One region of the Streptomyces sp. NPDC050988 genome, then DNA from elsewhere that is predicted to be linked to it. Evidence: riboswitches for the same ligand, from Rfam matches in the RefSeq annotation. Region 1 holds a riboswitch; the other holds the start of a gene.
The links. Region 1 has a riboswitch for cyclic di-AMP ahead of ACIBEI_RS10450 (C40 family peptidase). Riboswitches for the same ligand answer to the same signal wherever they lie in the genome.
Positions count from the first base shown of each region.

Region 2: linked by a shared signal. The riboswitch ahead of ACIBEI_RS45065 (transglycosylase SLT domain-containing protein) and the one ahead of ACIBEI_RS10450 (C40 family peptidase) in region 1 are both predicted to bind cyclic di-AMP.

Region 1 is NZ_JBITFQ010000003.1:490,504-493,983, reverse strand. Features, by position in the region: gene ACIBEI_RS10465 (helix-turn-helix domain-containing protein) at 1-351, opposite strand, end outside; gene ACIBEI_RS10460 (ATP-binding protein) at 615-1,058, shown strand; gene ACIBEI_RS10455 (DUF6328 family protein) at 1,150-1,635, opposite strand; gene ACIBEI_RS10450 (C40 family peptidase) at 1,726-2,199, opposite strand; cyclic di-AMP (ydaO/yuaA leader) riboswitch at 2,203-2,414, opposite strand; gene ACIBEI_RS10445 (hypothetical protein) at 2,753-3,061, opposite strand; gene ACIBEI_RS10440 (ATP-dependent Clp protease proteolytic subunit) at 3,069-3,480, opposite strand, start outside.
Region 2 is NZ_JBITFQ010000041.1:33,659-37,138, reverse strand. Features, by position in the region: gene ACIBEI_RS45080 (CocE/NonD family hydrolase) at 1-92, shown strand, start outside; gene ACIBEI_RS45075 (hypothetical protein) at 151-654, opposite strand; gene ACIBEI_RS45070 (DUF5959 family protein) at 677-805, shown strand; cyclic di-AMP (ydaO/yuaA leader) riboswitch at 1,163-1,327, shown strand; gene ACIBEI_RS45065 (transglycosylase SLT domain-containing protein) at 1,331-2,074, shown strand; gene ACIBEI_RS45060 (HAD family hydrolase) at 2,234-3,049, opposite strand; gene ACIBEI_RS45055 (FAD-dependent oxidoreductase) at 3,361-3,480, opposite strand, start outside.

The DNA of each region.
Region 1 (3,480 bases):
CTCCAGCGTGCGCATCACGCTGGCCTGCGACTCCAGGCTGATGAAGTCGCTGTAGGTGGACGGCAGAAGGCCCCGGTAGGCGTGCCACCAGTGGTGCCGGCCGTTGTCGTCGGAGCCCGCCAGCACCACGAGCAACTCGCGCAGCTCCGCGTCCCGGACCTCGTAGGCGTCGAGCAGCAGCTCCACGTCCGCCGGCTTCACCCCGCTGTGGCCGGTCTCGATCCGGCTCACCTTCGACTGGTGCCAGCCGACGAGCCGGGCCGCCTCGCCACTCTTGAGGCCCGCACGGGCACGCAGGGCACGCAGTTCGGCACCGAGCTTCCGGCGGCGCACAGCGGGACCGTACTGCATGGCCGTCTCCTTCCGACCGTCGCGCCGGCGCTATATCGTCCGGCGTCACGCCGACCGTAGAGGACAAACCGGCCCCCCGCCCAAATACGGTCGGCCGTCGCAGAGTTCACCGCTTCGAGCGACAGATATATGCATATCTCGGTGGATCGGCACCGCGAACGCCGAGGTAGTGGCACTCTGGCGCAAGCACCAGTCCGGGACCGTACTCGAAGTCATCCGCTTCGTGTCGGACTCCGGTCCCGTGGGAAAGGGACGACCTCGCCATGGCAGACCACCAGGAAGCATCCGTCACTCTGCCGAGCGATCCCGCCTCGGTCTACGCCGCCCGCACATACGTCATGAACGTGCTGGCCGAATGGGGACTTCCATCCGACACGGAGGCGGCCGACACGGTCCGGCTCATCGTCTCGGAGCTCGCCACCAACGCCGTACAGCACACGTTCGGGCAGTCGCCCACCTTCACGGTGGACATCGAACTCGACCGCGACGAACAACTGCGCATCGGCGTGACCGACAGCCACCCGCGCTTCCCGAAACGTTTGCCCGCGGCCGTCCAGCAGGACAACGGCCGGGGCATGGTGATCGTCCGCTGGCTGACGGCCGAGTGCGGCGGCAAGCTGACGGTCCGGCCCACCAGAGAGGGCGGCAAGACGGTCTCGATCATGTTGCCCTGGACGGCGCCGGTGCAGCCCGTGACGGCGGACTGAGCGCCGTACCCGCGCCGTCGAGGTCGGTGCCGCGCTCGCCCTGCTCGGCGTCGGGCTCGTCCTCGTACCACCGGTGGCGCGAAGGTGCCCGCTAGTCCTCGTCGGCGGAGCCCTGCATCAGGTGGGGGATGAGCGCCCACAGCCCCGCGCAGACGACCAGGGTGGTCGCACCGGCCGCGATGCCGCCCGCCCGGCTCGTCGCCACGTCCACGACGAGCAGGACCGAACCGGAGAGGGCGAGCGCGAGCACTCCGAGCCCGATCTCGGCCAGATGCGAGGACGCCTTCACGACCTGAGGCTTGGCGCCCTGCTGGAAGAGCCGGCGATGCAGCGCGGCGGGGGCGGTGAAGAGGGCGGCTGTCAGTACGGAGAGCAGCAGCGTGACGACGTACGTGGTGCGCTGGAACAAGTCCAGGGAGGGGAAGCGCGGGGTGAACGCGAGGGTGAGCAGGAAGGCGAAGAGGATCTGCACCCCGGTCTGCGTGACCCGCAGTTCCTGGAGCAGTTCGTTGAAGTTGCGGTCGGCGCGCTCAAGCCGTGTCTCGTTGCGCTCCTCGTGGTGATGAAGGTCGCCCATAAGTGAAGGAGTAACCACTCTGCGGCGAATATCACGCACCGGGCCCCGGAAGGTGGCCGCGGCGATCACCGCGGCCACCTCCTGGGCGGGTCACCTGACCCGGCCGTACCAGACGCTCTTCGTCCAGATCTTCTGGAGCTTCACCACTTCCCCGGTCTTCGGGGAGTGCCAGATCCGTCCCTTCCCGGCGTAGATGCCGACGTGGTACACGTTCCGGCCCGAGTGGAAGAAGACCAGGTCTCCCTGCTTGCGGTTCGAAGCGGAGACATGGTTCGTCTTGTTGTACTGCGCGGCGGCCGTACGCGGCAGGGACTTGCCCGCCTTCTTGAACGAGTAGAGCGTGAGGCCGGAGCAGTCGAAGCGCTTGGGCCCCACGGCTCCGTACTTGTACGGGGAGCCCTTCTTCGAGGCTGCTACCTGGAGTGCCTTCGTCGCGGGTGTGGCCGCTTCCGCGCCGGACGTGAATCCGGGGGCCACGATGCCGCCGCCGACAGCGGCGATGGTGAGAGCCGATGCGGTACCGGCCCTGCTGAACAGCGACGGGACACGATTGAGCGCAGTCATGCGCAACCCTTCGTCAGCCGCCTGTGAAGGATGACCTGTCGGATTCGGGCTGGCGAAGTTGCCCGGCCGCTGACGCGGCTTCACCCCAAGGGCTGCTCGGCCCGGTCATGGCGTGACCGTTCCGGCGACCCGTCGTGCCTGGGTCCTCCACTCCTGCCGATCCACTTCTGTCGACCGGTCATCCGGGCGGCGGCAGGACTCGGCGTCCGCCCGGATCGCCCCGCCGCTTGTGGCGGGGGCTTGTCGTCGGAAGGGATCTTGACGCACGGATGTCCCAAAAGCCGAGCGGAATCGGCGATTTGTGGGCTTACTCACCACTCACCCGTTCGGGTGGACAGCCATTCCCACGGGAGGGCGTCGAGGGGGTCGACGACCCTCGTACCAGCACCGGAACGTCTTATTCCGTACGGAGGCTACGCGTGTTGCGCAACCTCCACGGGCCTGTAAAAGCAGCCCTGACTACGCTGTTCGGTGGTACACCTTTCGGTCCGTTTGAACCCTGAACCGGACGTTCCGTCAGATGCCTGCGTGACGCCGGGTCGGTGGCGGTACGTCAGCTGTCGGAGCGCGGCGGTAGCGCGATCCGGCCCGCTCGGCGCTCACCGTCGAGGACGCGCAGCGCCCGCGCCAGGGTCGGCGCGTGCACCTCGTGCTCGCCGCGTTGGTGCATCAGGGCCAGCGCGTCACGCAGCGCGGCAGCCTTGCCGACCAGGGCCTGGGCGGCCCGCAACCCCCGGTAGGTGTCCCCGGAGTGGGCCGGGTTGATCCGGCCGAGCAGGTCCACCACTTCGAGGTAACGGTCGATCAGCTCGGCCTCGGCACGCGTCAGGGCCGGCAGCGGCGGCAACTCGGGTGGGAGCATCGGCCGCTCACCTCGCGCCGGGTGCACTCTGGGTGGACTTCCGGCTCGCGACGATCCGGTCGACCAGTCCGTACTCCAGTGCCGCCTGCGCGTCCAGGATCTTGTCCCGCTCGATGTCCGCACCGATCCGCTCCCGGCTCTGGCCCGAATGACGGGCGAGCATCTCCTCCAACTGCTCACGGGTACGCATCAACTCGTCGGCCTGAATGGCCAGGTCGGACGCCTGTCCCTGGACGGGCTCGGAGAACGACGGCTGGTGGATCAGCACGCGGGCGCCCGGCAGCGCGTACCGCTTGCCCGGTGTGCCGGCCGCGAGCAGCACCGCCGCGGCCGACGCCGCCTGCCCCAGGCAGATGGTCTCCACCTCGCAGCTGACGAACTGCATCGTGTCGTAGACGGCCGTCATCGCGCTGAACGAG
Region 2 (3,480 bases), on a different contig from region 1:
TCATCACCTCGAACGAGGTGATCTGCAAGGACGGTGACGAGGTGGTGTTCCACCGCACCTGGGAGAAAAGGATTCCGCGGACCGCGGGGTGAACTCGTACGCTCCCCGAATGACCGAGAACGCGTGTGCGGGCCCCATGACCGCGTACGTCTATGTGGGGCCCGAAGACATAAGGGAGGCCGTCCGGCCCGGCGCGGGCGGCACCCGGATCCGGACCCGGGCCGACCTCGACGCCTTCCTGTCCGCCAGCCCCGCCGACGAACTCGACGAGCCGTTCACCTTCGTCGTCGACGCCTCCGTGACCCTGCGCCTGGCCCCACGCCGCTCCGAGCACGTGGCCTGCGCGGACGGGAAACCGGTGCGCGCCGCCGGGAAGTTGGGCTTCGCGAGGACCTCGTCCGGCCGGGCGGTCACGTACGCGAGCAACCCGTCACCTACCGCCGCTGCGCGTCCTGCGCCGAGTGGAACTCCGTACAGGACGCCCATTTCGTCTGTGCCCTCTGCGACGCCGACCTCCCGGCCGACCACCGCACCGGCCCGACGGACCTCGCGCTCCTCGCCGACGAGGAGGGCAATTCGGTCAGGATCACGGTCCTCGGCCGGCACCCGCTGATGACGGTGGAGCGAGGACCCGTCGATTCCCATTCGGCTCACGGGAGAACGGGATTGCCACAAGGTGATCGTGGAGGACGACACGATTTCCATGGCCCCGGTGTGCGTTCCCGTCGATCTTCCCCGGAACTGGATCGACAGCCACCGGCAGAAACTGCGTGACGTACTCACTCTCTGGAACCCAGAAGGCTGAACTCTCCGGCACCTCGAAGAGCAGAGAGAACGTTTCTGGACAAGTAGTCCCTTATGCCGACTGGGCGGACATCCCGACTCCGCCCGACTTGCCCGTATTAGGCACGTGGCGCACCTAATTCCCCACCTGTGCACGTGAATTGGGTCACGTCCGCTCGGGACGGCCGCTTTGCGGAGCCGGTCGATTCACCTTTGCTCAAAGCAAGTTGAACTTCACCTTCCGAATGGATCAAGAATTACCATCTGCCCCGAACAGGCAAATGGCATCTCCATGTGAATTCTGGGCTTGTTCACGGCATGTGCTCTCGCATACGTTCACGTCACTCCGGATGGACCGCCTAATCCTGCCGCCGCCCGGAGATCCCAACCACCCATTCACTCGCGTACGGCAGGAGCGGGGGACCCAGGTAGGCCGCCGGTCCGGATTCCGGAACGGCTCGGGGTGAAGCCGCGTGCACCATGCGGCCGGGCAACTCCCGCCCGAACCCGACAGCTCACCTCGCAGGCGTCGGAGAGGAAACGCGCCATGGCCGCACGAGGCAAGCACCGCCGCACCAGAATGAACACCCTCACGCGCGGCATCGTCGCCGCGGGAACCGGCGGAGCCGCGCTCGCGCTCCCCATCGTGGGCGCGACCGGCGCCCACGCCGCACAGCCGACGCAGGCCGCCCAGGTCGCACCAGCCGCGGTCCCGCAGGTCTCGCTCATCACCTACAAGGTGGTCGCGGGCGACACCCTGACCAAGATCGCCAAGAAGCACTCCACGAGCGGCGGCTGGCAGAACCTGTACAAGGCCAACCGCGCGGTCATCGGCGACGACCCGGCGGTCATCCGCCCAGGCCTCAAGCTGACGGTCGGCACGAAAAACGCCCAGAGCTCGGCAAAGACGGCCACTGCCACCAAGGCGTCCACCGCGTCCGCCGTCACCCCCGCCGCCGCGAAGACGTACACGAACGACCTCGACGGCTGGATCAGGGAGTCGCTGGACATCATGGCCCAGCAGGGCATCCCGGGGTCGTACGACGGCATCTACCGCAACATCATGCGCGAGTCGTCGGGCAACCCGCGGGCCATGAACAACTGGGACTCCAACGCGGCCGCGGGTACGCCGTCGAAGGGGCTCCTCCAGACCATCGACCCGACCTTCAACGCCTACCACGTGGCCGGCACCTCGATGGACCCCTTCGACCCGGTCGCCAACATCACGGCGGCGTGCAACTACGCCGCCGCGAGGTACGGCTCGATCGACAACGTCTTCGGGGCCTACTGAGCGGGCCGGTTTCGGGCCGGTACCGGGGCGGTATCGGGCCGACCGGTGCCGGGCGTGCCCGTGGCCAGGGAAACGGTGCCGGGTGTGCCCGCGGCGAGGGAGACCGACCTCTCCGCGGGCACGCCCGGCTTTCTCCTGACGCAGACCCCTGACGCAGAACTAGGACCGCGAGCCGAAGAGCCGTTCCAGTACCACCGCGATGCCGTCCTCCTCGTTCGAGAGGGTCACCTCGTCGGCCACCGCCTGGAGTTCGGGGTGGGCGTTGGCCATCGCGACGCCGTGGGCCGCCCAGTCGAACATCGGAATGTCGTTGGGCATGTCACCGAAAGCGATCGTGGTGGCGGGAGTGAGGCCGAGGTGTTCGGCCGCCAGGGCGAGACCCGTCGCCTTGGTCACTCCACATGGCTGGAGTTCGACTGTGCCGGGGCCGGACATCGTGACCGTGGCGAGGGAACCGACCGCTCCGCGGGCCGCGGACGCCAACTCGTCGTCGGACAGCAGGGGATGGCGCAACAGCACCTTGCTGATGGGTTCCGTCCAGAGGTCGTCGCGGCGCAGGACCCGTACCGCGGGGAGCGTCGGGTGCGGCATCTCGTACCCCGGCTCGATGAGCGTGAGGCCGTCGACCCCGTCCTGGTCGACCGCGGCGTACAGGTCCCCGACCTCTGCCTCGATCTTGCCGAGCGCCGTCTCGGCCAGCTCACGGTCGAGGGTGACCGACCACACCATGCGCTCGGCGCCTGCGTCGTACAACTGCGCCCCCTGACCGCACACCGCCAGTCCCCGGCTGCCCAGTTCGTCCAGCAGGGGGCGTACGCGAGGTGCCGGGCGCCCCGTCACCACGAGGTGCCTGGCACCTCTCCCGATTGCCATCGCCAGCGCGGCGCGTGACCTGTCCGAAAGGGTGTCGTCGCCTCGCAACAACGTCCCGTCCAGGTCAGTGGCGATGAGTGAATATGCGATCGGTGCGGCCATGATCAGAGAATACGGATCGAACGCCCCAACGACTCGACGGGAACCGGACGTCGTCCGGTATCTCGTCAGGCACAGAGGTCGTCACAGGCACCATCCGTCGGCCGATCGGAGGCAAATCGCAGGCGAAGGCGAACAGTTGGCCATGCCCTGCCCGCTCCCCCGCCCCCGGTCAACCGGCCCGTCGCCCGCCGCCGGGTCCCATCTCCCGGTGCCCCGCCCCGTCCCACGGACGCGGCACCCGCGCGCCCTTCGTGCCGCTCGGCGGCGTCGGCGACGGGTCGATGCGTGCGCGCACGAAGCGGAGGTTCCGTTCAGCCGCGCGCCCCCACCAGATGCCGGACCAACCGCGGTGAGGCGAACTCCGTCCCGCACACGAACCGCATCACGGGACCGTACGAAGCCGCCGCCGGCAGCCCCGTGAAGTACAGCCC